One region of the Pseudomonas sp. SDO524_S393 genome, then DNA from elsewhere that is predicted to be linked to it. Evidence: predicted binding sites of a transcription regulator. Region 1 holds the regulator's gene; each other region holds the start of a gene.

Region 1 (7,687 bases):
AACGATGAGGCCGGTGCAGGGGCCGGTGCCGCAACGGCAGCCGGCGTCGGCGCGGGCGTACTGAACAGGCTGCGACGGTTGCTGCGGGAAATGCTGTGTACTTTCTCGCACAGCAGTTGCTTGACCTTCTCGGGATTGCGCGAGATGTCTTCGAAATTCTTCGGCAGGAAGTCCACCGCACCGGCGTCCAGCGCATCGAGGGTCACCCGAGCGCCTTCGTGGGTCAGCGAGGAGAACATCAACACCGGAGTCGGGCAGCGCTGCATGATGTGCCGCACCGCCGTGATGCCGTCCATCATCGGCATCTCGTAGTCCATGGTGATCACGTCCGGCTTCAACGCAATGGCTTGATCGATCGCCTCTTTGCCGTTGGTGGCCGTGCCGACCACCTGGATGCTTGGATCGGCGGAAAGAATTTCCGAGACGCGGCGGCGGAAGAAACCCGAATCGTCCACCACCAGGACCTTGACTGCCATAAACACTCCGTTAGGCGGGGCAGGCACTACTGCCCTGCCCCACCAGAATCAAATACGCCGAGCGGCGTAACGCTTGAGCATGCTCGGAACATCGAGAATCAGCGCGATCCGACCGTCACCGGTAATGGTCGCACCCGACATGCCCGGGGTTCCCTGCAGCATTTTGCCCAAAGGCTTGATGACCACCTCTTCCTGGCCCACCAACTGGTCGACGACAAAGCCGATGCGCTGGGTGCCCACGGAGAGAATCACCACATGGCCTTCGCGCTGCTCTTCATGCTTGGCCGATGCCACCAGCCAGCGCTTGAGGTAGAACAGAGGCAATGCCTTGTCGCGCACGATCACCACCTCCTGGCCGTCCACCACGTTGGTGCGCGACAGGTCGAGGTGGAAGATCTCGTTGACGTTGACCAGCGGGAAGGCGAACGCCTGGTTGCCCAGCATCACCATCAGGGTCGGCATGATCGCCAGGGTCAACGGCACCTTGATGACGATCTTCGAGCCCTGGCCCTTGGTCGAGTAAATGTTGATCGAGCCGTTGAGCTGGCTGATCTTGGTCTTCACCACGTCCATGCCCACGCCACGGCCGGACACGTCGGAAATCTCGGTCTTGGTCGAGAAGCCCGGAGCGAAGATCAGGTTGTAGCACTCGGTGTCGGTAAGACGGTCGGCGGCATCCTTGTCCATCACACCACGCTTGACCGCGATGTTACGCAGGATGGTCGGGTCCATGCCCTTGCCGTCATCGGTGATCGACAACAGGATATGGTCGCCCTCTTGCTCGGCCGCCAATACCACTTTGCCGTTGCGGGACTTGCCGGCGGCTTCGCGTTCTTCCGGGGTTTCGACACCGTGGTCGACCGCGTTGCGCACCAAGTGGACCAGCGGGTCGGCCAGGGCCTCGACAAGGTTTTTGTCGAGGTCGGTTTCTTCACCCACCAGTTCCAGGTTGATTTCTTTCTTGAGCTGGCGCGCCAGGTCGCGAACCAGGCGCGGGAAACGACCGAAGACTTTCTTGATCGGCTGCATCCGCGTCTTCATCACCGCGGTTTGCAGGTCGGCGGTGACCACGTCGAGGTTCGACACGGCTTTTTGCATCGCCTCATCGGCGCTGCTCAGGCCCAGGCGCACCAGGCGGTTACGCACCAGCACCAGTTCGCCGACCATGTTCATGATGTCGTCCAGTCGCGCGGTATCGACCCGCACGGTGGTTTCGGCTTCGCTGACCGGTTTTTCGGCCACCGGTGCCGGCGCGGCGCGGGCTGGAGCCGCTGCTGCGGCAGGGGCCGGTGCGGGCTTGGCCGCTGGCGCAGCGGCTTTGGCCGCCACCGGTGCCGCCGTCGCCACGGCGGCGGCCGGAGCGACTTCAGAGAACTTGCCCTTGCCGTGCAGCTCATCCAGCAGGGACTCGAACTCCTGATCACTGATCAGGCCATCGTCCGCAGGCGCTGCCGGCGCAGCAGCCGGTGCCGCCGCCGTGGCAGCGACCGCCGGCAGTGCATCGGCCGCAAAGGTGCCTTTGCCGTGCAACTGGTCCAGCAAGGCTTCGAATTCGTCGTCGGTAATGTCGGTGCTCGCCGTGGCGGCAGGCGCCGGCGGTTCCACCGCAGCCGGTGCCACTGCATCGGCGGCGAATTGGCCTTTGCCGTGCAATTGATCAAGCAGGGATTCGAACTCGGCGTCGGTGATATCTTCGCTGGCGGGCGCAGCCACCGGCGCCGCCGGCGCTTCAGCTTCGGCCTTGACCGCACTGAGGGAGTTGAGCAGTTGTTCGAACTCGCTGTCGGTCACATCCGGCTCAGGCGCGGCCACAGGCTCGGGCGCCGCTTCAGCCACCGGCGCCGCCGACGGATCGGCCGGTTCGGCGTAGCGCGCCAGGGCGGCCAGCAGTTCCGGGGTGGCGGGAGTAATCGGCGCGCGTTCGCGCACTTGGCCGAACATGCCATTGACGGCGTCCAGCGCTTCGAGAATTACGTCCATCAATTCCGAGTCGACGTGACGCTCACCCTTGCGCAGGATGTCGAACACGTTCTCGGCGATGTGGCAGCACTCCACCAGCTCATGGAGCTGGAGGAAGCCGGCGCCCCCTTTTACAGTGTGAAAACCGCGAAAAATTGCATTGAGCAGGTTCGCATCATCCGGTCGGCTTTCCAGCTCGACCAGTTGCTCGGACAACTGCTCCAAAATTTCGCCGGCCTCTACCAGGAAATCCTGAAGGATCTCTTCATCGGCGCCGAAGCTCATGTGGGTGCTCCTTTAGGTCCTGATAGCGGCAAATGACGGATCGCGTTGGAGCTGTGAGCGGGCCAGGCAAGGCGCGGAACGCGGGCAAGGGTTGTTTCCTTGCCAAGTTCCGCAACGCAGCATGGCGCGCTCACAGCTCCAACCCGGAGGGCCGGGCCCCGCAAGGCGCAAGCCGTCGTTATTCGTCGTTCATTTGGAAAAACCAAACCTCTCTCCTCATGCCTAGCCTTGCGCCTTGCGGGGCCCGGCGCGACCGTCATTTGCCGCTATCAGGACCTAAAAGCCTAAACTGGATAACAGGTCATCGACATCATCCTGACCCGATACAACGTCTTCACGTTTATCGGCATGAATCTGCGGACCTTCACCCTTGGCGAGATGTTTTTGTGGATCTTTTTCCGAGAGGATCGCTGCGCGGTCATGTTCGATCCCCGCGAAACGGTCGACCTGGCCGGCCATGAGCACCAATTTGAGCAAGTTGCTTTCCACTTCGGTGACCAGTTGGGTCACGCGCTTGATCACCTGACCGGTGAGGTCCTGGTAATCCTGGGCCAGCAGAATGTCATTGAGGTTGCTGGAAACCGTACGGTTTTCCTGCTCGCTGCGTGACAGGAACGCTTCAATCCGACGGGCCAACTCGCGGAACTCTTCCGCCCCGACTTCGCGGCGCATGAAGCGGCCCCAGTCAGCGCTGAGGGCCTGGGCTTCGCTGGCCATGCCGCTGACCAGGGGCGTGGCGTTTTCCACCAGGTCCATGGTGCGATTGGCCGCCGCCTCGGTCAGCCTGACCACATAGGACAGGCGCTCGGTGGCATCGGTAATCTGCGAAATCTCTTCAGCCTGGGGCATGTGCGGGTCAATGTGGAAATTGACGATCGCACTGTGCAGCTCGCGCGTGAGCTTGCCCACTTCCTGGTACAGGCCACGGTCACGGGTCTGGTTGAGCTCATGGATCAACTGCACCGCATCGCCGAACTGACCTTTTTCAAGGCTCTCGACCAACTGGTGAGCATGTTTTTTCAGGGTCGACTCGAAGTCTCCCTGTGACGTTTCGTTATGCTCCATAGCTCCCCCGTGGCAGCATCAGTTACCGATGCGTTCGAAGATTTTTTCGATCTTCTCTTTCAGCGCCAATGCGGTGAATGGTTTGACCACGTAACCGTTTACCCCGGCCTGGGCGGCTTCGATGATCTGTTCACGCTTGGCTTCGGCGGTCACCATCAGCACGGGAAGGCTGCGCAGTTTTTCGTCGGCGCGCACGTGGCGCAGCAGATCGATGCCGGTCATGCCTGGCATGTTCCAGTCGGTTACCAGAAAGTCGATGCTCCCGCTGTTGAGGATCGGAATCGCCGTAATGCCGTCATCCGCCTCGACCGTGTTTGTGAACCCCAGGTCACGCAACAGGTTTTTTATGATCCGCCGCATCGTTGAAAAGTCATCAACGATGAGGATTTTCATGTTCTTGTCCAATTCGACCTCCAAGCAGTCTTAAACGCGCCCAGCACCTGGACGCGCCATTTCAATCAACAGGCATTACACAAAAAGGACTGCCGGTGGCACCACGGGTCGGTTCCGCAAAGGTCAACGCCCCTCACGGCCTCGTCTGCAGTGCTCCCCAACACTGCCTGTCAGCGCGCTCGCCACTCTCCCAGACGCCCCCGCAAACGGGCGGCGCACTGGCTATGCAACTGGCTGACCCGCGATTCGCTGACCCCCAGGACCTCACCGATTTCCTTGAGGTTCAGCTCTTCGTCGTAGTACAGCGCCAACACCAGCCGCTCACGCTCCGGCAAATTGGCAATCGCGTCCGCCAGCGCGCCCTGGAAGCGTTCGTCTTCAAGGTCGCGCGACGGCTCAAGATGAGCACTCGCGCCGTCCTCGTGCAGCCCTTCGTGTTCGCCGTCCTGCAACAGGTCGTCGAAACTGAACAGGCGGCTGCCCAAGGTATCGTTCAAAATCCCGTAGTAATCGTCGAGACTCAATTGGAGTTCGGCAGCAACTTCATGATCTTTAGCGTCACGGCCGGTTTTTGCTTCAATTGCGCGAATTGCATCACTGACCATGCGCGTATTGCGGTGCACCGAACGCGGCGCCCAATCGCCCTTGCGCACTTCATCGAGCATCGCGCCACGGATGCGAATACCCGCATAGGTCTCGAAACTCGCACCCTTGCTCGCGTCGTATTTGGTCGACACTTCGAGCAGGCCGATCATGCCCGCCTGGATCAGGTCTTCGACCTGGACGCTGGCAGGCAGGCGCGCCAGCAAGTGGTAGGCGATACGCTTGACCAGCGGCGCATAGCGCTCGATCAACTCGCCTTGGCTGTCACGGGCAGACTTCTTGTACGCGTTGTAGCCAGTCGCTGTCATAGCACGGGTCCTGCGCTCGTCTGATGCACCAATCGCTCGACGAAAAACTCCAGATGCCCGCGCGGGTTGGCAGGCAACGGCCAGGTATCGACCTTCTGGGCAATCGCCTTGAACGCCAGCGCGCACTTGGAGCGGGGAAACGCTTCGTAGACTGCACGCTGCTTCTGCACAGCCTTGCGCACACACTCGTCGTAGGGCACAGCGCCGACGTATTGTAGGGCGACATCGAGAAAGCGGTCCGTGACCTTGGTCAATTTGGCGAACAGGTTGCGACCTTCCTGCGGGCTCTGGGCCATGTTGGCGAGCACACGGAAGCGGTTCATGCCGTAGTCACGGTTGAGCAGTTTGATCAGGGCGTAGGCGTCGGTGATCGAAGTGGGCTCATCGCACACCACCAGCAACACTTCCTGGGCGGCGCGCACGAAGCTGACCACGGACTCGCCGATCCCGGCAGCGGTGTCGATCACCAGCACATCCAGGTTGTCACCGATATCGCTGAACGCCTGGATCAGGCCGGCATGCTGCGCCGGACTCAGGTGCACCATGCTCTGGGTGCCGGAGGCCGCCGGCACGATACGAATGCCGCCTGGGCCCTGGAGCAGCACATCGCGCAGCTCGCAGCGCCCTTCGATCACATCGGCAAGGGTGTGTTTGGGCGTCAGTCCCAGCAGAACGTCGACGTTCGCCAGCCCCAGGTCAGCGTCCAGCAGCATGACGCGACGGCCAAGCTCTGCCAGCGCCAGGGACAAATTCACTGACACGTTAGTTTTCCCGACGCCACCTTTGCCGCCGGTCACCGCGATCACCTGTACGGGATGCATGCTGCCCATTTTATTTCTTTACCTTGTCTTGCTTAGACGCAGGCTACATGGCTTGGCCGCGTGAATCGCTTGCAGACCATCGATGTAGATACATTGCACTGTGTTCATAGTGCTCAGCCCACCCGTTTGGCCGGGCTGTGGTACAGATCAGCGAACATGTCGGCCATCGCTTCCTCGCTAGGCTCATCTTGCATTTGTACGCTGACGGCACGGCTGACCAACTGATGACGGCGCGGCAGATGCAGATCATCCGGGATCCGCGGCCCGTCGGTCAGGTAGGCGACCGGTAGTTCATGGCTGATGGCCAGGCTCAACACCTCGCCCAGGCTCGCGGTTTCATCGAGCTTGGTGAGGATGCAACCGGCCAGGCCGCAACGCTTGTAGCTGTGATAAGCAGCGGTAAGTACCTGTTTTTGACTGGTGGTTGCAAGCACCAGGTAATTTTTCGACTTGATGCCACGCCCGGCCAGGCTTTCCAGTTGCATGCGCAATGCCGGATCGCTGGCTTGCAGGCCGGCGGTGTCGATCAGCACCACGCGCTTGCGCAGCAGCGGGTCGAGGGCATTGGCCAGGGACTGGCCCGGGTCGACATGGGTCACCGGCACATTGAGAATGCGCCCCAGGGTCTTGAGCTGTTCCTGCGCACCGATACGGTAGCTGTCCATGCTCACCAGCGCGATATTCTGCGCGCCGTACTTGAGCACATAACGGGCGGCCAGCTTGGCCAGGGTGGTGGTCTTGCCCATGCCGGCCGGGCCGACCATGGCGATCACGCCGCCCTCTTCGAGGGGTTCGATTTCCGGGGTGACGATCATCCGCGCCAGATGGGCCAGCAGCATGCGCCAGGCCTGGCGGGGCTCTTCGATTTCGGTGGTCAGCGCCAGCAGGTCGCGGGACAACGGGCCGGACAAGCCGATGCGTTGCAGGCGGCGCCACAGGTTGGCCTGTTGCGGTTTGCTGCCTTGCAATTGGGTCCAGGCCAGCGAGCCCAGTTGCACTTCCAGCAGCTCGCGCAGGCCGTTGAGTTCAAAGCGCATCGAGTCGAACACACGCGGGTCCACCGTCGGCGCGGGGGCAGGCGCGGCGGGACGCGGCGGCTCTTTGAAAGTCGGTTCCACCAGCGGCTCGGCAGCAGTCAGCGGCAGGCCGGCGAACAGCTGGCGATTGGTGGTCGCGTCGCTGTCGCCACGCATGCTCAACTCGGCCTGGGCCGAAACGATGCGCGAAGCGGTCTTGCGCAACTCGTCTTCGAGTTCCATGTTCGGCACACGCGGCGCCAGGGCCTGGGGGGTGTAATCCAGGGCAGCCGTCAGCTCCACACCGCCGGCAATACGACGGTTACCGATGATCGCGGCATCAGCGCCCAGCTCATCACGCACCAGTTTCATGGCCTGGCGCATATCGGCGGCGAAAAAACGCTTAACTTGCATAACCCACTACCCTCAGCCGTTGGGCCCTACTGTCGCGACGATAGTCACTTGCTTGTTGTCAGGAATTTCCTGATAAGCCAAAACGTGCAAATTCGGTACTGCCAGACGCCCAAACCGCGACAACATCGCCCGGACGGGGCCCGCCACCAGCAGAATCACCGGTTGGCCCTGCATTTCCTGGCGTTGCGCGGCGTCGATCAACGAACGCTGCAGCTTCTCGGCCATGCTTGGCTCCAGCAGAACGCCCTCTTCCTGGCCTTGTCCTGCCTTCTGGATACTATTGAGCAATATTTGTTCCAACCTGGGTTCCAGGGTGATCACAGGCAGCTCGGAGTCAAGCCCTACAA
Region 2 (7,687 bases), on a different contig from region 1:
CGCAGAGCAGGCGCTGGCTGCGCTGGAGACGCCCAGTGCACCCACGACAGCGACGGCATCCAGCAAGACCGCCGACCTCAAGCGTGCCAAAATCCAGTTGGCAATGCGCCGGGCCGAGTTGAAGAAGGCCCTGGATGCGAACGCAGACCCTCAGCGACTGGCCAAAGCACACCATGATCTCGACGAGGCGCAGCGCCACGTAGATGCTCACGGCAAGGCCTGACACGCGATAACGCTTGCCGTGTGTATCGCTACAATTTCGCCGACCGCCCGCAAGGAACTCACGCCCCCATGAATGCCGCAAAGCGCCTGGAAATTTTTCGCAGGTTTCACGAAGACAATCCGGAACCCAAGACCGAGCTGGCCTACACCACACCGTTCGAGTTGCTGATTGCCGTGATCCTCTCGGCACAGTCCACGGATGTGGGCGTCAACAAGGCCACGGCCAAGTTATACCCGGTGGCCAACACGCCCGAGGCAATTCATGCCCTGGGTGTGGACGGTTTGTCGGAGTACATCAAGACCATCGGGCTCTATAACAGCAAGGCCAAGAACGTCATCGAGACCTGTCGCTTGCTGGTGGAGCTGCACGGCAGCGAAGTGCCACAGTCCCGCGAGGCCCTGGAAGCACTGCCTGGCGTAGGCCGCAAGACCGCGAATGTGGTGCTCAACACGGCGTTCAGGCAACTGACCATGGCGGTGGACACGCATATTTTTCGTGTAAGCAACCGTACTGGCATCGCCCGTGGCAAGAACGTGGTGGAGGTGGAAAAGCAGTTGATGAAGTTCGTGCCCAAGCCGTACCTGCTTGACTCCCACCACTGGCTGATTCTGCACGGGCGCTATGTCTGCCAGGCGCGCAAGCCGCGCTGCGGGAGCTGTCGCATCGAAGACCTGTGCGAATTCAAGGAAAAGACTTCCGACGATTGAGTGTTTATTGTTTTTTTCGATCCATCGATTGAAAAAATCTTTTTTACCCGTTCATGGATTATCGTTATAAGGAGCGCCAACGGCAGTCTTAGCCTGGAGTTAACCTTATGAGCACTGGCAAAGAACAACTGGATGTAGAAGACGACCTGGTTAGCGAGTCGGAGGACGACGGGGCGGAAGCGCCTGTGGTGGAGGTAGCCAAGACCAATCTCAGCAAACGTCGCACCATCGACAATCTCCTGGAAGAACGACGTTTGCAAAAACAGCTGGCGGATTACGACTTCGATCTCTGACAAGATCGCCGGCAAGCAGAAGCCTCCCTGACGGAGGCTTTTTTCTGCCCGAAGGCTTGCGCTGTTCGGCCTAGACCAGGCCGTTACGCTGGGCCAGTTCGATAAGGTCTACCAAAGAGCGGGCATTGAGCTTGAGCAGCAGGCGAGTCTTGTAGGTACTGACAGTCTTGTTGCTGAGAAACATACCGTCGGCAATCTCCTTGTTGGTCCTGCCGCGTGCCAGTTGCTGCAGCACCATCATTTCCCGGCCCGACAGGCGCTCGACCATTTCCGCTTCACTGGCATTCCCCAGGGTAGACCGTACAGAGTTGAGCGCCTGGTTGGGGAAGTAGCTGTAGCCCGACAAGACTGCCTTGATCGCACTCAGCAACTCTGTCAGATCCTGTTGTTTGCATACATAGCCAGCAGCTCCCGCCTGCATGCAGCGCATGGAGAAATGACCAGGGGCCTGGGATGTCAGCACCAACACCTTGAACGGAGCCGGCTGCTTGGTGGAAGACAGCCGGCAAATGACTTCCAGCCCGTCGAGTTTGGGAATTCCAATATCCAATATGACAATGTCCGGCATATGTTCCCGTGCAAGCTGCAACGCATCGACACCGTTATCAGTCTCGGCAACGACCTCATAACCATGACGCTCCATTAGCATACGCACAGCAAGACGAATGACGGGATGATCATCCACGATCAGCACTTTATTCATGAGGAAAGTCCAATTTCGCTGTTCGAATTATTTAGAGCAAGCACAATAGCCTAGTCGTTTCTCCGTTGGCATAGCGTCCCCCCCCGAGCAACAGTAAGCAGAGACCCAACCCACATCGATATCGGAATTACCTTACAAAAAATCGCTAAGCCGGATGTATCAGCCTCTATTGAAGCTTTCAGAACTTTCCGGGGCCTTACATATTTTGAGTGAAATATCCCCCCTGAAAGGCATACAGGGTAAACATTGCGCACATCAGTTTCAGCAAATGCCCCTTGCACGAAGGAAAACAAGTGGAAGAAAGGCGAAAAAGATCCGATTTTTTTAGTTCCATTCAACATATTTATTTACACCCAAAATCCCTACAGATTCTTTAACCCCTACACATCAAACTCCGCTCAGTGAGTGAAATTTCTGTAGGACATAGTTCCTGCAAATGTGTAAAAAAACATTCCCCCGTCAAATAACCATAACCACTTAAAAGCACAAGAACGATTTAAATTAAACACCCATAAACATGGGTAAAAATCAGCGCCAAAAAAAATGGCCCCTTAAACAGGAGCCATTTTTCCATGACGTGCTTGAAACTCAGAACAACGAGCGACCCTTGTTGGCCGCAATGCGCATACGCAATGCATTCAACTTGATAAAGCCTGCAGCATCCGCCTGGTTGTAGGCACCGCCATCTTCTTCGAAGGTGGCAATGTTGGCATCGAACAGCGACTCATCGGACTTGCGACCGGTCACGATCACATTGCCCTTGTACAGCTTCAGGCGCACCACACCGTTCACGTGAACCTGAGAGGCGTCGATCATTTGTTGCAGCATCAGACGCTCAGGGCTCCACCAGTAGCCGGTGTAGATCAGGCTGGCGTACTTGGGCATCAGCTCGTCTTTGAGGTGAGCGACTTCGCGATCCAGGGTGATGGACTCGATGGCGCGGTGAGCGCGCAGCATGATGGTGCCGCCTGGGGTTTCGTAGCAACCACGGGACTTCATGCCCACGTAACGGTTCTCGACGATGTCGAGACGGCCGATGCCGTGTTCACCGCCAATGCGATTCAGGGTCGCCAACACCGTGGCCGGGGTCATTTCAACGCCGTCCAGCGCGACGATGTCGCCGTTGCGGTAGGTCAACTCCAAGTATTGCGGCTTGTCAGGCGCGTTCTCCGGGGAGACGGTCCAACGCCACATGTCTTCCTCGTGCTCGGTCCAGGTGTCTTCCAGCACACCGCCTTCATAGGAGATGTGCAGCAGGTTGGCATCCATCGAGTAAGGGGACTTCTTCTTGCCATGACGTTCGATCGGGATAGCGTGCTTTTCGGCGTAATCCATCAGCTTTTCACGGGACAGCAGGTCCCATTCACGCCAAGGAGCAATTACTTTCACGCCAGGCTTGAGGGCGTAGGCGCCCAGCTCGAAACGCACCTGGTCGTTGCCCTTGCCGGTAGCGCCATGGGAAATGGCGTCAGCGCCGGTTTCGTTGGCGATTTCGATCAGACGCTTGGCGATCAGCGGACGTGCGATGGAGGTACCCAGCAGGTACTCGCCTTCGTAGACGGTGTTGGCGCGAAACATCGGGAAAACGAAATCGCGGACGAACTCTTCGCGCAGGTCGTCAATGTAGATCTCCTTCACGCCCATGGCTTGCGCCTTGGCACGTGCAGGTTCGACCTCTTCGCCCTGACCCAGGTCAGCGGTGAAGGTCACCACTTCACAGTTATAAGTATCCTGCAGCCACTTGAGGATCACCGAAGTGTCCAGGCCGCCGGAATACGCGAGAACGACCTTGTTTACGTCGGCCATGCCATCACTCCACGGGGTTGTACGGAAAGGCGTCGATTCTACCGACCAAAACCGTGAAATTACAGGGGCGCGACAGCAAATGAAGATAAAGCGACAGATTATGTCGAACGGGCGACCCAGAACCGCACTTTATGACGTGGCGGCCGGGTTCGCCGGTGCAGTTGCCTGGGGGGCCGGCTTTTCGGGCGCCGCCACACGTTCGAGCTGAATGTTCACGCGGCGGTTCCTGGCGCGGTTAGCGGCATTGGTGTTGGGCACCAATGGGTAGCTTTCCCCGTGGAAACGCACGGTGATCTGGGATTCCGGAATGCCGTTGGCCTTGAAGTAATCCACTACGGCCAGCGCGCGGCGACGCGAGACGTCGCGGTTGGTCAGGCGATTGCCGCTGTTGTCGGAATGCCCATTGAGCTCGATATGGTTGACTGTGGGGTCCGCCTTCATGAACGCGAGGATCACCGCCAGCTTCTGCTTGGCGGCCGCATCCAGCTCAATACCACCACCCGGGAAGCCGACTTCTGTCTGCTTGACCTGATCGTAGTTCATCGGTAACAGCTTGGCGGTGCACACCTGATAGTCGTTGTAAGCCTTGTTGAATTTCACCGGCAGCAGACGAATCTCCGAGTATCCGCCCTCACGCCCGTAATGCCGCACGGTCGGGCTGCGCCCTTCAAGCAAACCACTGAACAGGCGCCCGGCCTGGGCCTGGGAACTGTTAAACAGTACATCGCCACTACCGGCGCGCACGGCGCCGAGATTGATGTCCCCCCGGCCCGGCTGCCACGGTGCGGCGGCGGCCAGCAAAGTGGCCGAGCCTGCCCCAAGCGCACCGTTGTAGGCTTTGAGACGAAATGTGGCCTGCTCTCCGGCCCGGCGCACGAACTCGCCCGAGCCGAAATCGGTGATCGGCTGAGTCAGACGGCACTCGAACTGGTCGCCTTCCACCTTCCACTCGATGTTCTCCAGACGCGTCTGGAACGTGAGGGCCATCGCAGGCAGGCTGGCGAACACACTGAGCAGGGCTAGATAATGCTGGCGCACGGGAGGCTCCACTGGTTTCTACAACACTTCAAAGCGTCATACATCGTTAAGGCATACCCAGGGATATCGGTCGCATCCGGCAAAACTTGATAGCGAGTGCCTGCAAGAGTCTTTTCCGGTAGCATTCCCACCAGATTGACCCGCCTGGAATCCCCAATGTCCGACCGCCTGACCCTGCTGCGTCCCGACGACTGGCATATTCATCTTCGCGATGGTGCTGCGTTGCCCCACACCGTTGCCGATGTAGCGCGCACGTTTGGCCGCGCCATCATCATGCCTAACCTGGTACCTCCGGTGCGTAATGCCGCCGAAGCCGACGCCTATCGCCAGCGTATCTTCGCTGCACGGCCGGCCGGCAGCCGCTTCGAGCCGCTGATGGTGCTCTACCTGACCGACCGCACCCAGCCTGAAGACATTCGCCAGGCCAAGGCCACCGGTTTCGTGCATGCCGCCAAGCTGTACCCGGCCGGCGCGACCACCAACTCCGATTCCGGCGTGACCAGTATCGACAAGATCCTGCCAGCCATCGAAGCCATGGCCGAAGTGGGCATGCCGCTGCTGATCCACGGTGAAGTCACCCGTGGCGATGTGGATGTGTTCGATCGCGAGAAGATCTTCATCGATGAACACATGCGCCGCGTGGTCGAGCTGTTCCCGACCCTCAAGGTCGTGTTCGAGCACATTACCACCGCGGATGCCGTGCAGTTCGTCACCGAGGCCTCGGCCAACGTTGGCGCGAGCATCACCGCACATCACTTGCTGTACAACCGCAACCACATGCTGGTGGGTGGGATACGACCGCACTTCTATTGCCTGCCGATCCTCAAGCGCAACACCCACCAGGTAGCGTTGCTGGACGCAGCCACCAGCGGCAGCCCGAAGTTTTTCCTCGGTACCGACTCCGCTCCACACGCCCAACATGCAAAGGAAGCCGCGTGTGGCTGTGCGGGTTGCTACACGGCGTATGCGGCAATCGAGCTGTATGCAGAAGCGTTCGAGCAACGCAATGCCCTCGACAAGCTCGAAGGTTTTGCCAGCCTCAATGGTCCACGGTTCTATGGACTGCCGGTAAATACCGACCGTATCACCCTGGTTCGTGAAGACTGGACCGCCCCCGCCAGCCTGCCGTTTGGCGAGTTGACCGTCATCCCGCTGCGCGCCGGTGAAACACTGCGCTGGCGCCTGCTGGAGGAAAGCAAGTGAGTGAAGACTTTTACGATGACGAACAAGAGCACGGTGGCGGTAGTTCCCGTCACCCGATGGCCGAGCGGTTTCGCGGCTATCTGCCGGTGGTCATCGACGTAGAGACCGGAGGTTTCAACAGCGCGACCGATGCACTGCTGGAAATCGCCGCCACTACCATCGGCATGGATGAACAGGGTTTTGTGTTCCCGGAACACACCCACTTCTTCCGCGTCGAGCCGTTCGAAGGGGCGAATATCGAAGCCGCCGCGCTGGAGTTCACCGGGATCAAGCTCGATCACCCACTGCGTATGGCGGTGAGTGAAGAAGCAGCGCTCACCGACATTTTTCGCGGCGTGCGCAAGGCCTTGAAAGCCAATGGCTGCAAACGCGCGATTCTGGTGGGCCACAACAGCAGTTTCGACCTGGGCTTCCTGAATGCCGCCGTGGCGCGGCTGGACATGAAGCGCAACCCGTTCCACCCGTTCTCCAGCTTCGATACCGCCACCCTCGCCGGCCTGGCTTATGGCCAGACCGTGCTGGCAAAAGCGTGCCAGGCAGCCGGCATCGACTTTGACGGTCGTGAGGCCCACTCGGCTCGCTACGACACCGAGAAGACAGCCGAGCTGTTCTGCGGCATCGTCAACCGCTGGAAAGACATGGGCGGCTGGGAAGATTACAACGACTGAAGTCATTTCCCGCGCATAAAAAAACCGGCCTGCTTAGGCCGGTTTTTTTTGCATTGAACCTGGCTTACAGCTTGCCAGCGTTCTCGCTCAGGTAAGCAGCAACGCCTTCTGGCGAAGCGTTCATGCCTTTGTCGCCTTTTTTCCAGTTGGCTGGGCAGACTTCGCCGTGCTCCTCGTGGAATTGCAGGGCGTCAACCAGGCGGATCAGCTCTTCCATGTTACGGCCCAGCGGCAGGTCGTTAACGATCTGGGAGCGAACGACGCCTTTGTCGTCGATCAGGAACGCGCCACGGAAAGCCACGCCGCCTTCGGACTCAACGTCGTAGGCCTTGGCAATGTCGTGCTTCAGGTCGGCAGCCATGGTGTATTTGACTTTGCCGATGCCGCCATCATTGATGGCAGTGTTGCGCCAGGCGTTGTGGGTGAAATGGGAGTCGATGGAAACCGCTACCACTTCAACGTTGCGCGCCTTGAAATCGTCCATGCGGTGGTCCAGAGCGATCAGCTCCGAAGGGCAGACGAAGGTGAAGTCCAGCGGGTAGAAGAACACCAGGCCGTATTTGCCTTTGATGGCTTCAGACAGTTTGAAGCTGTCAACGATTTCGCCATTGCCGAGGACTGCGGGTACGTCGAAATCCGGGGCTTGTTTGCCGACGAGTACGCTCATTGGATATCTCCTGATGTGAGGGTGACGATTGAAGTAAAAGGATCGCTTCCAAGCCTGCCTCAAATAAACGACAGCCCTGTGACGCAATCACGCTTCGTGAAGACCGACCATCATACACTGAAAAAACCGTTCGTCAGCGCGCCAGGGGCGCAAGTGCAAGGGTCGAGATTCTACTTTGACAATCATTCTCGTTAACATTAAGATCCATCGCACTGAAGCCTCAAACCCGCGATGGTTCTCCCCTATGTATGTGTGCCTCTGTACTGGCGTGACCGACGGACAAATCCGCGAAGCGATCTATGAAGGTTGCTGCAGCTACAAGGAAGTGCGTGAAACCACCGGCGTTGCCAGCCAATGTGGCAAATGTGCTTGCCTCGCC
Region 3 (7,687 bases), on a different contig from region 1:
TGATCTTCCCGGCATGCCGGCTCCTTTGCAGGAGCTGGCTTGCGAGCGATCGCATCATCTCGTGAAAGGCCAGGTCGCACGGGGCGCCAGCACGCCAATGTCTACGCAAATTCCAGGCAAAAAAAAGCCAGCACAAGGCTGGCTTCGGCTTTCAGTTGCAGATCAATTGGCTTCTGCGGCCGCTTCAACGTCGTGCGCAATAAGCGAGACGAGAGCATTTTGCTGGCGGTGGGAGAGCTGACGAAAACGCTGCAGCAGTTCGCGTTCGTGCAGCGACAGCTCGGGGCTGTCCAGGCGCATGCTCAACTCGTCGCCCAACGCACCTTCCTGAATAAGGCTCTGCTCCAGGCGCGCGATGATTTCGGAGTTCATGCTGCGGTGATGATTGCGAGCCACCTCGGCAATGCGTTCCCGCATTCCGTCTGGCAGACGTACGACGAACTTGTCAGCCGTACGGCTGGAATAAATTGCCTGTTTCAATGGGCGCATATATTTAACCGGTTAGTTCAGGGGAGCGGTTTTTGGAATTGGCCGCAAGATGTGTGTTAGGACAAGGCTTGCAGCCAAATGTTCAACCTGAATTGCAAAGAGGCCGCATCATGCCTCAGATTTGCCAGTTCCTTGGCGTCAAATCTGTGACAAATATTGAACTGCCTAAAGGCTTTATGCCAGCACTCATTTACATTTTTGCGGACTGGTTGGAAATCTTTTTCATCAGGACTGCCGTCAGTCGATCTTCACGCAAGCCCAGCCGCAACAGGGTCAAGGGCGCACATCCTATAGCAAAGTGGCCTTTTGCCCTTATTTTTAAGACTAGTGGCAATTTGCCGATTTACGAGGTTGAGGCGACATAAGGTATAGGCGTCGGCGGGAGGCAAAGGTTCAGCGCAAAATCGGGTCGAATTTGATTCGTCGGCCCATCACAAGGGCGATCAACAGCAGGCTGGCGCATACACCGCTTGCGATGAATGCCGTGGTCTGCACGTCCTCGGGACTGGCTGACAGGCCAAAGAGGGCGGTGCTCAGGGTCAGGCAAAGAAACAGCCAGGCAGGTTTGCTCATGAAAGCTTCCTCAGAAAACCCAGTGTTCAGTGGCGGGTGCTGACTGTGTGCCTTGGGTCTGGCGAATCGGCGATTGCGCGTTGGTGTTCATCACTGCCAGTTGCGGGCGTTGCTGAAGGTGATGAGGAACGGGTTGGCTGATCCGCGCCGTGTCATCGCTGTTCGCCGACTGGAAATGGAACATGACCAGCGCAGCCAGGGCCACGGTATTGAGGGCTAACAGGAGGGCGCTGTTCATGATCGAATTCTCCGCAGGCGGCGTTGCCGGATTGAGGTTGCAGGAGAAATATTGCAGATGCCGTGCCAAGACTTTATACAAATAAAATCAACGAGTTAAGTCTATTTTTGAGACAAGGTGGGTTGCAATTTGCAATACCTTGATTTTGCGGGAGTGCATTTTGCACGATCGCACCAAGCGCCCGGAATTGCTGGGTAAAACGGGGGGGACCTGGACAAGGATCGGCCTACATTCAAAAAGCCTACGGACGACATGACAAAACCCACCCTGGCCGTTAACATGCACGCCGTCCGTCGCCGCGCCCTCTGGCCCGATGGCTGTCATTTGTCCCAGTAGCTCAATTGGATAGAGCATCCCCCTCCTAAGGGGAAGGTTGGCCGTTCGAACCGGCCCTGGGACACCATCTTCAAAGCCCCGCGCAGAATATTCTGGCGGGGCTTTTTTGTGTCTGGCAGGTCTTTTCCGGCGTGGGTCGAACCTTGCCGCTTATCGAGGTTCACAGAAGAAGTCGCGCGTATTTATCGCCGCGATGTACCTCGCGTGCCGTTCGGCGACGTCTGAGCGGTAGCCAATCGTTTTACGCAAAATAATCTCCGGAAACAGCGCCTGCCGCCTGTCCGGATCCGGCCACCCCGGACTATCATGCCGATAGCCCTGACCCTCACTGCAAGGAGCCGCTCGGAACGCCGATGCGCCAGATCTGGAAATCTTTTCGAGCCCTTTATTTCGCCTCCTTGATGATGCTGATCGGCTCCGGCCTGCTCAGTACCTACCTGGCCTTGCGACTGGCGGCCGATCACGTCGACAGCTTGTGGGTGGGTGCGCTGATGGCGGCCAACTATTTCGGCCTGGTGCTGGGCGGCAAGATCGGGCACCGCTTGATTGCCCGGGTCGGGCATATCCGTGCCTATGCCACCTGTGCAGGGATTGTCGGTGCCGCGGTGCTTGGGCATGGACTGATCAACTGGCTGCCCGCCTGGATTGTGCTGCGGACGATTGTTGGTCTGGGGATGATGTGCCAGTACATGGTCATTGAAAGCTGGCTCAATGAGCAGGCGGATGCCAAGCAGCGTGGCGTGGTGTTCAGCGGTTACATGATCGCGTCCTACCTGGGGCTGGTGCTGGGTCAGCTGATCCTGGTGATGCACCCCCAGTTGGGGCTCGAATTGCTGATGCTGGTAGCCGTGTGTTTTGCCTTGTGCCTGGTACCGGTAGCCATGACCCGACGCATTCACCCGGCGCCGTTGCATCCGGCGCCGATGGAGCCGCGCTTCTTTATCAAGCGGGTGCCGCAGTCGCTGAGCACGGTGTTGGGGGCCGGGGTGATCGTGGGTTCGTTTTACGGTCTGGCGCCGCTCTATGCCGCCCAGCAGGGCCTGTCAACGGAACAGGTCGGTCTGTTCATGGGATGCTGTATTTTTGCCGGGCTGTTGGTGCAATGGCCGTTGGGGTGGCTGTCGGACCGCTATGACCGGGCCTTGCTGATTCGCAGCTTCGCGCTCTGCCTGGCGGTGGCGGCGCTGCCGTTGGCGGTGCTGAACAAGGTGCCGCTGGAGGTGCTGTTCGTGGCGGGCTTCGTGTGTTCGCTGGTGCAGTTCTGTCTCTATCCACTGGCCGTGGCGTTTTCCAACGACCATGTGGAAGGCGACCGCCGAGTGTCGCTGACGGCCATGCTGCTGGTGACCTACGGTGTGGGCGCCAGCGTGGGGCCGCTGTTGGCGGGTGTGGCGATGAAGCTCTTCGGCAGCCACATGCTGTACGCATTTTTCAGCTTGTGCGCCTTGATTCTGGTGTGGCGTATCCGACCGAAGGCGGTCACCAACCTGCATCAGGTCGATGATGCGCCGCTGCACCACGTGGCGATGCCTGACAGCATGTCCAGTTCGCCGCTGGTGGCGTGCCTCGATCCGCGGGTGGATGAAGCCGTGGTGCAAGAACAGATGCAGACCACTGTTGCGGACCCTGTGCCGGAAACCGAACCGGAGCCTGAGGTGCAAGAGCCGGTAGCGGACACGCCGCCCCAGCATCCGGACCCGGATGACCATCCCCATGACCTGAGCAGGGCGCGCCCCTGAATGCAAAAACGGGCAGATCCCATCAGGATCTGCCCGTTTTTTTTGGAGTCGGTATTTCCAGCGTTTAGAAATCGTCGTCCTTGTCGAAGCGCCGTGCTTCACGTTGCAACTGATACACAAAACGTTCGACCTGGCGCTGTACCAGACCGCTCATGTTGTGAAAGCGCACACCGGCAAAGGTGGTGTTGATCTTCTCTTCGAAGTGCAGGTAACGCAGCTCCACCGAAGTGGTCATGCTGCCAAAGGGCAGGGCGGCGATAAAGCGGTCATAGACCTGGCCCAGTTGCAGGCGCTCGGAGATATCGCCTTCAAAGCGCAATTTGCAGCCGGTAGCGGAGATATCCAGCAGCTTGCCGTTGATCGGTGCCTTGAGTTTTTCGCCGCCCAGTTCGATGTTCACCAGTTGGGCCAGCTTCAGGGCGGCGCGGAAGGCATTGCGGCGCTGATGGTAGACCACTTCGTCGGGCATGCTGCCGGTGTAGATGCGGTGGCCATCCTTTTCGCTGATGCTCAGGCTGCCGTTGCTTTCCCAGGCGACGCGTACACCCTCATGGAAACCTTCGATGCGAAAGGGTTCGCCGTTCTCGAGGTAGCGTTCACCATCGCGGGGGATCATTTCGTCCAGGGCCAGCGTCTTGCTGTCCCGGTCAACATCCACCAGGTAGCTCTGGAAGCGCTGGCTGCGTTCGTGGAAGGTGATGATCAGCGGATCATGACTTTCTTGCAGCATCCGCAAGGTGCCGGCGATTTCCAGAGGCGTGGTGAGGACCTTGGGTGGCTGCGGAGCATCTTCCGCATTAAGGGCGTTGAACACGGTTCTTCCATCTCCAGACAAAATACGACTACACGCAAGGGCCATCATTTTGCCAGTATGTGGCGCGCCTTGGATAGGTCGCGCTGCAAACGGGCGTCACGCTTGGCTGCGGGTGCTTGGCTTGACCAGGCGTGAGGTGGAACCCTGGGCGTTGTATAGCGCCGGTGGCTCTCCGCCGTGGAGTATACGCAATTGGTTGGCGGTCGTGGCTTGCTGGAGCTGGATCGACTGACCGTTGAGCAGGTTGGTTTCCTGGCACTGGCCGAGCAACGCGTTGAGTGCCTTGCTCTGGGACAGCAACTGATCGCCGACCGAGGAATGACTGGCCAATTGCGCGAGACCTTCATGGTCAGCGGGCAGGCCAAGGCTGATAAGGATTTCGCTGCGTTTTTTACCGTGCTGTTCCAGCAGGATAATCAGCGATTGCTTGCGCGCCAGAATTTCTTCCAGCAACTGCATGTCCCGGCCGAACAGGGCCACGGATTCTTCCTTGAGCAGCTCGAGCAACTGTTGCGTCGGCGCCAGATCATCAATGATCAGTTGAAGCAGGTTTTCGTCGTGGTGCATGGCAGGCCTTGGGTTTTAAGCGTCCAAAATCCCGGCGCAGGCCAGTGCCTAGCGCTCGGCTTCGAAATTAAGCAGCTTGCTGGCTACACGGTTGCTGTCGACTTGATAGCTGCCATCGGCGATTGCCTGTTTCAATTCGGCCACGCGGGCTTTATTGACAACTGGCTGGTCGCGCAGCGAGTCAGTGACCTTCTGCAACTGCTGAGCCTCGTTGCTCAAGTGTACGGATTCCCCGCTTTGGCTGGCGCTGGCCTGTTCCGCCTTGGCGGGCAGGACCGGGGCCTTGGCATCTACGCTGTCCTTGGCACCGTTGGTGCGCGTATTGCCGGGCAATGCCGGGGTGTTATTCAAACGACTGAAATCGATGACCATGATAAAAAAACCTCTGGGTATTTGGACGCTTGCCATGTTTTCGGCCATACCCGGACAAACTTTAGGCACGAATGACAATAAACCTGCACAGGCCGACATCCCTGGCACAGTGTAGGAAAAGCTGGCGTCCGACACCAGTGATCTATAGTGCCACCTCCACTTGGCCAGGGGCCATCACTCGCGCCTTGATCACGCGGTTGGAGTTCAGGTTCTTGATGCGGATCTGTTCACCCATCCCGCCGTTGGACAGGGCTTCACCGGGCATCTTCACGTTGAGCGCACCGCTGCTGGCGGAAATCACCACCTGGTCGCCCTTGCGGATCACTTCGGCCTGTTCCAGATGCACCAGCGTCACGACCTGGTCGGTGACCATCGGCCGAGTGAGCTTTTGGCCGACGGCCTGGTCCAGTGATGTCAGGTAGCCCTGGTTGATCAGGCCGATGTCGCGCTCGCGCAAGGCCACATCCTCGAAGCCGATGATGCCGGTGCGTTTCAGTGGCCGGGTTACCACGACGACATCGCGGAACAGTTTGACCTGAGCCGGCACGAATACCGTCCACGGCGAAGCGCCGTCGCAACGCACCCTGACCGTCACGCGTCCGATGGGTTGGGCCGGGCTTTCCAGGGTGGCTGTCAATTCCTTGTCGCACATCGGCATGCGCAGGCGCGGGTCCAACTGGTTGACCTGGATTTCATAACGCCCGGGTGTCTGGGTGGTGGCCAGATAATCTTCTACAGTGAATTCAAGAAAGCCCTGCGTGACGCCGATAAGCAGATCAGGCAAGGTGACGTTGTCTGCGCGGGCCGTGAGGCTGGTCCCCAGGGCGAGCAGCGCCGCAGAGACGCAGAGTGATCTGCGGATCCGTGGAAGGCGAAGGCGTCGGGAAACTGTCGTTTTGATATCCATGACCAACAAATAGCAAAGCTCGTGCCGTTTAGTATGGGGGGCACGCTGCCCTGTCGGTATGGCCCAAGGTTTCAGCGTAGGAGTGAAGGCATGGCAGGTGTAATGGATTCAGTAAACCAGCGCACACAGCTGGTGGGGCAGAATCGCCTGGAGTTGCTGTTGTTTCGCCTCGATGGCAAGCAGCTTTATGGCATCAACGTGTTCAAAGTGCGGGAAGTGCTGCAATGTCCCAAGCTGACGATCTTGCCCAAATCCAGTCCGGTGGTGTGCGGTGTGGCCAATATACGTGGCGCGACCATCCCGATTCTTGACCTGGCCATGGCTACCGGCTCCTCCGGTCTGCAAGACCGCGAGAGCCCGTTTGTCATCATTACCGAGTACAACACCAAGACCCAGGGGTTTCTGGTGGGGTCGGTGGAACGCATCGTCAACATGAACTGGGAAGAGATCCATCCACCACCCAAGGGCACTGGTCGCGACCACTACCTCACGGCGGTGACGCGGGTCGACAACCAGTTGGTGGAAATCATCGACGTGGAGAAAATCCTCGCCGAAGTGGCGCCCACGTCGGAATCGATTTCCGTGGGCGTGGTGGATGCCGAAACCGCGCACAAAGCCATTTCCCTGCGGGTGTTGACCGTGGACGACTCATCGGTGGCGCGCAAGCAGGTGACCCGTTGCCTGCAAACGGTCGGCGTCGAAGTGGTGGCCCTCAATGACGGTCGCCAGGCCCTGGATTACCTGCGCAAGTTGGTGGATGAGGGGAAAAAGCCGGAAGAAGAATTCCTGATGATGATTTCCGACATCGAGATGCCGGAAATGGACGGCTACACCCTGACGGCCGAGATACGCAATGATCCGCGCATGCAAAAATTGCATATCATCCTGCATACTTCGTTGTCGGGCGTCTTCAACCAGGCGATGGTCAAGAAGGTCGGTGCCGATGACTTTTTGGCCAAGTTCCGTCCCGACGACCTCGCATCCCGGGTAGTCGACCGGATCAAGGCAGCAGATCACGGCTAGGGGAGCTTCCCCTGGCGGTCACATGATTTTTAGAGGCGGTATCATTGTCTACGGGTAATTTGGATTTCGAACAGTTCCGGGTCTTCCTGGAAAAAGCCTGTGGCATATTGCTTGGTGAAAACAAGCAATACCTGGTATCCAGCCGTCTCAACAAGCTGATGGAGCAGCAGGGCATCAAGTCCCTGGGTGAGTTGGTCCAGCGGATCCAGGGGCAGCCGCGCAGCGGGCTCAAGGAAATGGTGGTCGATGCCATGACCACCAACGAAACCCTGTGGTTTCGCGATACCTACCCTTTTGAAGTGCTCAAGAGCAAGGTGCTGCCCGAGGCCATCAAGGCCAGTCCTGGTCAGCGCCTGCGCATCTGGTCGGCGGCCTGCTCTTCGGGGCAGGAGCCGTACTCGATTTCGATGTCCATCGATGAGTTCGAGCGGACCAACATGGGCCAATTGAAGGCCGGTGCGCAAATCGTTGCCACTGACCTGTCCGGCACCATGCTCACCAACTGCAAAACCGGCGAATATGACAGCCTGGCCCTGGGCCGCGGGTTGTCCCAGGAACGCTTGCAGCGCTACTTCGACCCGAAGGGGGCCGGGCGCTGGGCGGTCAAGGCGCCGATCAAGAACCGTGTG
Region 4 (7,687 bases), on a different contig from region 1:
GTAAATCGGTACGTATCCACAGCCCCCGTCGATACACAGCGATACAAAAAGCCCGAGGGACAACCCGGATCCGCCAACCGTGGTTGTCCCTCGACGACGCTCTAGCAGGTCGCCTCGCAAAACCGGCGAATCGCTGCACAAGCCTCGCCCAGCGAGTCGTCATCCAGCGCATAGGCAATGCGCAGGTACGGCGCCAGGCCGAAGGCAGTGCCCGGCACCACCGCCACGTTGGCCTCTTCGAGCAAGGCCTGGGCCACGTCTTCGTCAGTGTGCAACAACGTGCCGGCAGGCGTGGTACGCCCGAGCAGGCCGGCGCAGGACGCGAAGGCATAGAAAGCGCCGGAGGGCGTCAAGCACGCAAGTCCCGGGGTGGCATTGAGCGTGGCTACCAGCCGGTCGCGGCGCTGTTCGAAAACGGCCCGCGACTGCTGGATAAAGTCCTGTGGGCCATTGAGCGCCGCCAGCGCCGCTTGCTGGGAAATCGCGCTGGCCCCCGAGGTCTGCTGACCCTGGAGTTTTTCCATGGCCGCCAGCAACCAGCGCGGCCCGGTGGTAAAACCGATGCGCCAGCCGGTCATGGCATAGGCCTTGGACACGCCGTTCATGGTCAGCACCCGCGACATCAGCCGGGGCTCGACCTGCGCCAGGGTGTGAAAGGCCTGGCCGTCGAACAGCAGGTGTTCGTAGATGTCGTCGGCCAGCACCAGCACGTGGGGATGGGCGAGCAGTACGTCCGCCAACCCGCGCAGTTCGTGCCGGCTGTACACCGCGCCGGTGGGGTTGGAGGGTGAGTTGAGGATCAGCCAACGGGTGTTGGGGGTGATCGCCCGGTCAAGGGCGGCCGGCGTCAGCTTGAAACTGTCCTCGGCGCCGCATGCCACGACCTTCGACGTACCGCCGCACAGCTCGACCATTTCCGGGTAGCTGACCCAATACGGCGCGGGCACGATGACTTCGTCCCCTTCGTTGAGGGTGGCGGCCAGGGCGTTGTAGATCACATGCTTGCCGCCATTGCTGACCATCGTGTCTTGCCAGGTCACCTCCAGGCCGTTCTCACGGCGGAACTTCTGCGCCACCGCTTCACGCAGGGCACGCACGCCGGCCACCTGGGTGTAGCGTGTGTGGCCGTTGCGGATCGCATCAATACCGGCCTGACGGATGTGCTCCGGGGTGTCGAAATCCGGCTCGCCGGCACACAGCGAGATGATCGTTGAGCCCTCGGCACGACGCTCGGCCACGCGGTCGATGATGCGGTAAGTCGCCGAAGGCCGGGCCTGGGCCAGACGTGTGTTCAGCCGTTGAATGTTCACGCGCCTTTCCTTTGCAGTGTGTGATAACCGAGGGTTTCGCGGGCTTGCTTGAGGGTCTTGCCTGCCTCGATCAGTGCGCGGATCTGCGCTTCGACGGCTTCGATCTGCCGGGCGACCCGAGCCACTTCGGCGGCGCGGCCGCGCGGCACCACCAGCACGCCATTGGCGTCGGCCACGACGATGTCCCGCGAGCACACGCGAACCTCGCTGATCGCCACTGGCTGGTTCACCGCCAGCACTTCCACACGGTCCTTGCCGGTGCGCATGTAGCGGCCCTTGGTGAACAACGGGTAGCCATCCCCCAGCGCCTTGCTGACATCGCGACAGACGCCGTCGATCACCGTGGCGGCAATGCCCCGCGCCCCGGCGTACTGGGTCATGATGTCGCCCCACACGGTGCAGTCGGTGCGGCCCGCGTTGGCGATCACCACCACATCCCCCGGCAGCACGTCCTCGATAAAGTCACCGACCGACCCCGGTGGCGTGTTGGCGGGCACGTATTGCACGGTAAACGCAGGCCCCACCACGGTGCCCCGGTAGTTATCCAGCGGCGCGATGCCCAGGCACTGGCCGGGGATGCCGAGCTTGTCCATGGCGTCGGAAACGCCGGGGGTGTCGAGCCCTTCGAACAGGGCGACGAGTTGCCGGTCTTCAAGGTTCATCGGGCAGGCTCCACGCGGATGGCATCGAATTGGCGGTCGTGCATCACCTCGGCCACCGAACGGCCGCTGCGTACGGCGTCGACCATGGCGGCTTCTCGCGCGGCGATGCGCTCGCCCAGGTCGAGCACCTGTTCGATCACGGCAGCAGGAATGAACACCGTGCCGCAGCGGTCGGCGATCACGTAGTCGTCTTGCGACACCTCGACGCCCGCCACGCTGATCGTGACGCCTGAGTCCACCTGCACCACGCGGTTGCGCGCGCTGACCATGGTCACGCCACGGCCATACACCGGGTAGCCGATGGCGGCGCTGCCGTCGATATCACGGCTGAACCCGTCGATCACCGAACCGCGGATGCCCTTGGCGACGGCGGCATTGGCGATGATATCGCCCCAGCAGGACACCCCGTCGATACCACCGGCGATCACCAGCACACGGTCATCCGTGGTGATGGCGTCGATCACCGGGGAAATCAGGTGCACGCCCGGGGCGGCATCGCTTTTGCGGGCAAGCTTGACCGTGCTGGCCCGGCCCACCACTTTGGGGCAATCCCACAGCGGGCGAATGCCCACGGCGGCACCGGGCAGTTGCAGGAAGTCCAGCGCATCGGACACCGTGTTGGTATCGAGTTCAGCCAGGCGCTGAAGCAGATTGGATAGTGGGAGGTTGGGAAGCGACATGACTTGAGCCCCTGTTGTGGTTGGGGCTCAAGTCTTACCGAGGGGGTGCGATAGGTATATTCGTATTAACGTTAGGCAACCATATGTTTGACCTATGACGCATCAGATGCGGAATTGACCCACCAGTTGCCCCAGCCGTTGGCCCAGGTCCGACAGGCTGCGGGAGGTCTGGGCGCCCAACTGGGTTTCATCCGCCACGCTGTCCACCGCGACGGCGATCTGGTGCACACTGCGGTTGATCTCTTCGGCCACGGCGGTCTGCTCCTCGGCGGCGCTGGCGATCTGCGCGTTCATCGAATTGATGGTGCCGATCAGTTGCGCCATGGTGTCCAGCGAGACCCCGGCTTCGTTGGCCCGGACCGAGGTACCGTCGCCGGCATCGCTGGAGCGGCGCATGGCGTCCACAGCGGCCTCGGTGCCTTTTTGCAGGCGGTCGATCATGCCCTGGATTTCCTGGGTGCTGCTTTGGGTCCGGCTGGCCAGGGCGCGAACTTCGTCGGCCACCACCGCGAACCCACGGCCCGCCTCCCCTGCCCGAGCCGCCTCGATGGCCGCGTTGAGCGCCAACAGGTTGGTCTGTTCGGCGATCGAGCGGATCACCCCCAGTACGCTGACAATCGACGAGACGTCCTGTTGCAGGCTATCGAGGGACACGCCGCTGCTGCGGATATCGTTCACCAGCGCATGGATCTGCGCGATGCTGCCGTCCACCACGCGCTTGGCGGCCTGGCCTTCGGTGTCGGTCTGTTGCGCGGCCACGGCGGCGCCCTGGGCGCTGCGCGCGACTTCATGGGCGGCGGAAGACATCTGGTTGATCGCGGTGGCCACCTGGTCGGTCTCGTGGCGCTGACGCTCCATGGCCTGTTCGGAACGCTGGGCCTGCTCGGACACCTGGCTGACCAGCCCGGTAAGCTGGGCGGTCATTTCGGTGATCTGGCGCACCAGGCCGTGGATCTTGTCGACAAAACGGTTGAACGCACCCGCCAGATCGCCCAGTTCGTCCTGACTGGTGATGGCCAGGCGGCGGGTCAGGTCGCCTTCGCCGGCGGCGATGTCATCGAGGTTGGCTTTCATCAGATTCAGCGGACGCAAAATGGTATTGGCCACCACCATGCCCACGGCGGCAATCACCAGCAGCACTACCACGGCCACACCGAGGATGCTCAGCAACACGCCTTCCATGCGCTTCTCGACCTTGGCCTCCACCACCGCCACCTGGGCTTCGATGCCATCGAGGTTCACCGAGGTACCAATCACCATGTCCCACTTGGGCAGGTATTCGGTGTACCCGAGCTTGGGCACCAGTTCGGTCTGGCCCGGCTGGGTCGAGCTGTATTGCAGGTAGTGGGTGCCGTCCTTGCCGACCTTGACCAGGTCGCGGTTGACGTACACGCCGTTGGGGTCGCGATTGTCCTTGAAGCTCTTGCCGACGCCGTCCGGGCTGTTGCCCTTGAACAGACGGATGGTCTCGGAGTCGTAGCCGAAGAAGTAGCCGTCCTTGCCGTAGCTGGTGTTCGACAACAGCTTGACCACCTGGGCCCGCGCCGCCGTGTCGCCAGGGGCGGCGGCGTCATACAGCGGCTTGATGGTACTCATGGCCACTTCCACATAACTTTGCAGGGTAGCCTTGGCGTCGTTGAGCAGACGCTGGCGGGTTTCCTCCACCTCGTTATGGGCTTGCTCGCGCAGGATCCACACCGTGGTCAGGCTGATCACCAGGGCAAACAGCAACACCGGCACAACGGCGAGGGACAGGACTTTGGCCTTCAGGCTCAGACGCATGGCTTTTCTCTCTTATTAGTTGCGGCATAAGAGGTTAACGGCCAATTGCAGGGTTTCTGTAGGGTTCAAACGACCTATGGCAAACGAGCCGGCTGTTCATTCTCGGGAAGCCTCGGTCTTCAGGGGTAATACTTTTCCACCAGGGCCAATGCAATCGCCTCGGTCTCGGCGTCGGGGATACCCGAGATATCCGCAGGCCGAAAATGCATCTGGAACGCCCGTATGACTTGCCGGGTTTCCTCGTCCAGCAGGCCGGTTTGGGGAATCGTGTAGCCATACGCGGCAAGCGCTCGTTGCACAACGTTCACTTCCACCGATCGGGATTCAGGACGTCCGGCCAGATGTTTGTGTACCGTCGCTGCGTCTGGCCATGCGCCGATACCTTGTTCGGAGAGAGCCTGCCAGGGAAACAGCGGCCCAGGGTCGGATTTACGCAGAGGGGCAATGTCACTGTGACCCACAACGTTTTGTGGCTCGATGGCGTAACGCTTGATCACATCCGCCGCGAGGCGCTTGACCAACTCCAACTGCGCGTCCGTATAGGGGAACCACACTGGTCCGGTCGGACCTTCAATAAAGCCAGCGTTGACAATTTCGATGCCGATGGAGGTGTCATTGAGATTGACACGATTTCCCCATTGACTGACGCCGGCATGCCAGGCCCGTTTCTCCTCCGGCACCAACTGTACGGCTACCGGTAGTTTGTGGTGTGTGGGTGGATGGCTGTAGGCGAGATAATGAGCGCTGGCGGTACCGTTGGTTAGCGCCGCAAGGGAGTTTTTGTCGTTGAAGACCGTGTAATGCAGCACTAAATAGCGAACCCGCTCGTTCTGGTTCGGGGAAGTGTGTGTGGTATCGATGGCGTAGCCGTTTTTTTCAATCAGGTTTTTCGACGCCGTGACGCAGCCTGTCATCAACAAAATGGCTAAGAAAAGAGCGGATTTTTTCATCGGAGTAGCTCAACGTCGGGTGAGAAGCGCCGAAATATAAAGGACATCAACCACCCAACTTTCTCCCCCTATTGAATGCAGGCCAGTTTCAGAAATTCCCTGCAAAAGCTCCAATTTCTTCCGACAAGGCGGCGGCACAAACCGTCATCGCCGAACGATCACGACGGACGTGCCGGGCAAGTCGGTTAAAAAATCATCGCCGCCAACCAGCCGAAGGCCAGCAGCGGGAGGTTGTAGTGCAGAAACGTCGGCACCACGGTGTCCCAGATGTGGTGGTGCTGGCCGTCGATATTCAGGCCCGAGGTGGGGCCGAGGGTGGAATCCGATGCGGGCGAACCGGCATCGCCCAGGGCACCGGCAGTGCCGACGATGCACACGATGGCCAGCGGACTGAAGCCCAGTTGCACACACAACGGCACGAAGATCGCCGCCAGGATCGGCACCGTGGAAAACGACGAACCGATGCCCATGGTCACCAGTAAGCCCACCAGCAGCATCAACAATGCGCCGATCCCACGGCTATGGCCGATGAAAGCCGCCGAGGCCTCCACCAGCGAACGCACGTCGCCGGTGGCCTTGAGCACTTCGGCAAAGCCCGACGAGGCGATCATGATGAAGCCGATCATCGCCATCATCTTCATGCCTTCAGTGAACAGGTCGTCGGTCTCGCGCCAGCGCACGATGCCTGACACCGAGAAGATCAGGAAGCCGGCCAGGGCACCGATGATCATCGAGTCCAGCCACAGCTGAATGATGAACGCCGAGGCAATCGCCAGACCGGCCACCAGCAGGGTCAGCGGGTTGTACTGCACCGCCACTTGTTCGACCCGCTCGATTTTCCCCAGGTCATACACGCGCTTCTTGCGATAACTGACAAACACCGCCACCAGCAGCCCCACCACCATGCCCAGTGCCGGCAGGCCCATGGCATGGGTGACGTTCACCTGGCTGACGTCCACGCCGCTCTTGGCCACGTTGGCCAGCAGGATCTGGTTGAGGAAGATATTGCCGAAACCCACCGGCAGGAACATGTAGGGCGTGATCAGGCCGAACGTCATCACACAGGCGATCAGGCGCCGATCCAGTTGCAGCTTGGTCAGCACATACAACAGCGGCGGCACCAGCAACGGGATGAACGCGATATGGATCGGCAGAATGTTCTGTGAGGCAATCGCCACGGCCCACAACAGGCCGATCAACAGCCATTTGACGTGGCCTCCCCCGGTGGCTTCCTGGCGATCCACCAGCAGCAGTGCCTTGTCGGCCAACGCGTGGGCCAGACCGGACTTGGCAATGGCCACCGCGAAAGCGCCGAGTAATGCGTAGGACAACGCCACAGTGGCGCCGCCGCCCAACCCACCATTGAAAGCCTTGAGCGTGGCCTCGATGCCCAGGCCACCGGTCAGGCCGCCCACCAGCGCGCCGACAATGATGGCGATGACCACATGCACGCGGGACAGGCTGAGTACCAGCATGGTGCCAACCGCGGCAATGACTGCGTTAATCATGGTTACCTCAAGCAAAAAACATAAAAGACAGGCACACCCGCGCCCGACGGCCAGGGCGTGGCAGCCAGCGTGCAGGCATGAAGGAGGTCTTGTTAGAGGGCGCGCACTTTGCAACAGGCACGGGCGCATGTCAAAAAACGGCGCCGTTTTCAGGTTTAAATTGAACGTTTGAATAAAGAAAGATCCAGTACGGCCGATACAGGGGCTCTCTGTGTTTTCAGGTTAAGGATGTTCCTCGATGTCCCTCAGACAGCTGTCCATTCAATGGAAAATCACCCTGCTCGCCGGCCTGTGCCTGCTGGGAATCGTGACCCTTTTGGTGGGGTTGTCGCTGTATCGCATGGATCACAGTTCGGAGCAGGTCAAGGCGTCCAGCATGTTGATGCTCGACGAAGCCGCCCAGGCGCGCATCGAGGCCCAGGGTGAAGTGCAGGCGTTGGGTATTCGTCGCCAGTTCATGGATGCCTACCAGTACGGTCACGGTTTTGCCCGGCAGGTGCTGTTCCTGCGCGAACAGGCAGAAAAACGCTTCCTCGACGCCTTCGACACGCGCGAAGACCTGACCCGTCAGGTAAAAGCCGCATTGCAGGCCAACCCCGACCTGCTGGGCTTGTCGCTGGTGTTCGAAGCCAATGCGCTGGACGGCAAGGATGAACTGTTCGCCCATCAGCCAGAGCTGGGCAGCAACGACAAGGGCCGCTTTGCCCTGTACTGGTCGCAACCGACGCCGGGCACACTCACATCGATGGCGCTGCCGGAAAGCGACATGGCCGACACCCGCATCGGCCCCAGCGG

Evidence for each region. Region 1 encodes FliA, which starts transcription of late flagellar genes. Its sites were predicted from a motif close to CTAAAGTTTNNNNNNNNNNNGCCGNTAA; they were not measured.
Region 2: a site for FliA is predicted at 4,834-4,861, ahead of ACW9IB_RS11725 (flagellar protein MotY). Genes of this name have one in related genera too.
Region 3: a site for FliA is predicted at 5,166-5,193, ahead of flgM (flagellar biosynthesis anti-sigma factor FlgM). Genes of this name have one in related genera too.
Region 4: a site for FliA is predicted at 4,469-4,496, ahead of ACW9IB_RS06055 (methyl-accepting chemotaxis protein). Genes of this name have one in related genera too.

What each region holds. Positions count from the first base shown of each region.
Region 1 is NZ_JBSVVZ010000043.1:40,941-48,627, reverse strand. It holds gene ACW9IB_RS18990 (protein-glutamate methylesterase/protein-glutamine glutaminase) at 1-476, opposite strand, end outside; gene ACW9IB_RS18985 (chemotaxis protein CheA) at 525-2,720, opposite strand; gene ACW9IB_RS18980 (protein phosphatase CheZ) at 2,997-3,785, opposite strand; gene ACW9IB_RS18975 (chemotaxis response regulator CheY) at 3,804-4,178, opposite strand; gene fliA (RNA polymerase sigma factor FliA) at 4,349-5,089, opposite strand; gene fleN (flagellar synthesis regulator FleN) at 5,086-5,919, opposite strand; gene flhF (flagellar biosynthesis protein FlhF) at 6,024-7,340, opposite strand; gene flhA (flagellar biosynthesis protein FlhA) at 7,353-7,687, opposite strand, start outside.
Region 2 is NZ_JBSVVZ010000021.1:30,300-37,986, reverse strand. It holds gene rsxB (electron transport complex subunit RsxB) at 1-223, shown strand, start outside; gene nth (endonuclease III) at 292-930, shown strand; gene ACW9IB_RS11740 (PA3496 family putative envelope integrity protein) at 1,038-1,223, shown strand; gene ACW9IB_RS11735 (response regulator) at 1,294-1,926, opposite strand; gene ACW9IB_RS11730 (argininosuccinate synthase) at 2,515-3,732, opposite strand; gene ACW9IB_RS11725 (flagellar protein MotY) at 3,862-4,770, opposite strand; gene pyrC (dihydroorotase) at 4,927-5,973, shown strand; gene rnt (ribonuclease T) at 5,970-6,641, shown strand; gene ACW9IB_RS11710 (peroxiredoxin C) at 6,706-7,308, opposite strand; gene ACW9IB_RS11705 (bacterioferritin-associated ferredoxin) at 7,553-7,687, shown strand, end outside.
Region 3 is NZ_JBSVVZ010000024.1:45,551-53,237, reverse strand. It holds gene mgtE (magnesium transporter) at 1-3, shown strand, start outside; gene ACW9IB_RS13135 (Arc family DNA-binding protein) at 163-489, opposite strand; gene ACW9IB_RS13130 (hypothetical protein) at 522-854, shown strand; gene ACW9IB_RS13125 (PA3371 family protein) at 883-1,062, opposite strand; gene ACW9IB_RS13120 (hypothetical protein) at 1,073-1,300, opposite strand; tRNA gene ACW9IB_RS13115 (tRNA-Arg) at 1,627-1,703, shown strand; gene ACW9IB_RS13110 (MFS transporter) at 1,990-3,375, shown strand; gene ACW9IB_RS13105 (flagellar brake protein) at 3,440-4,189, opposite strand; gene ACW9IB_RS13100 (flagella synthesis protein FlgN) at 4,286-4,756, opposite strand; gene flgM (flagellar biosynthesis anti-sigma factor FlgM) at 4,805-5,128, opposite strand; gene flgA (flagellar basal body P-ring formation chaperone FlgA) at 5,271-6,035, opposite strand; gene ACW9IB_RS13085 (chemotaxis protein CheV) at 6,126-7,058, shown strand; gene cheR (protein-glutamate O-methyltransferase CheR) at 7,103-7,687, shown strand, end outside.
Region 4 is NZ_JBSVVZ010000008.1:97,659-105,345, reverse strand. It holds gene ACW9IB_RS06070 (pyridoxal phosphate-dependent aminotransferase) at 102-1,310, opposite strand; gene ACW9IB_RS06065 (RraA family protein) at 1,307-1,972, opposite strand; gene ACW9IB_RS06060 (RraA family protein) at 1,969-2,652, opposite strand; gene ACW9IB_RS06055 (methyl-accepting chemotaxis protein) at 2,755-4,434, opposite strand; gene ACW9IB_RS06050 (N-acetylmuramoyl-L-alanine amidase) at 4,554-5,384, opposite strand; gene ACW9IB_RS06045 (Na+/H+ antiporter family protein) at 5,570-6,889, opposite strand; gene ACW9IB_RS06040 (methyl-accepting chemotaxis protein) at 7,131-7,687, shown strand, end outside.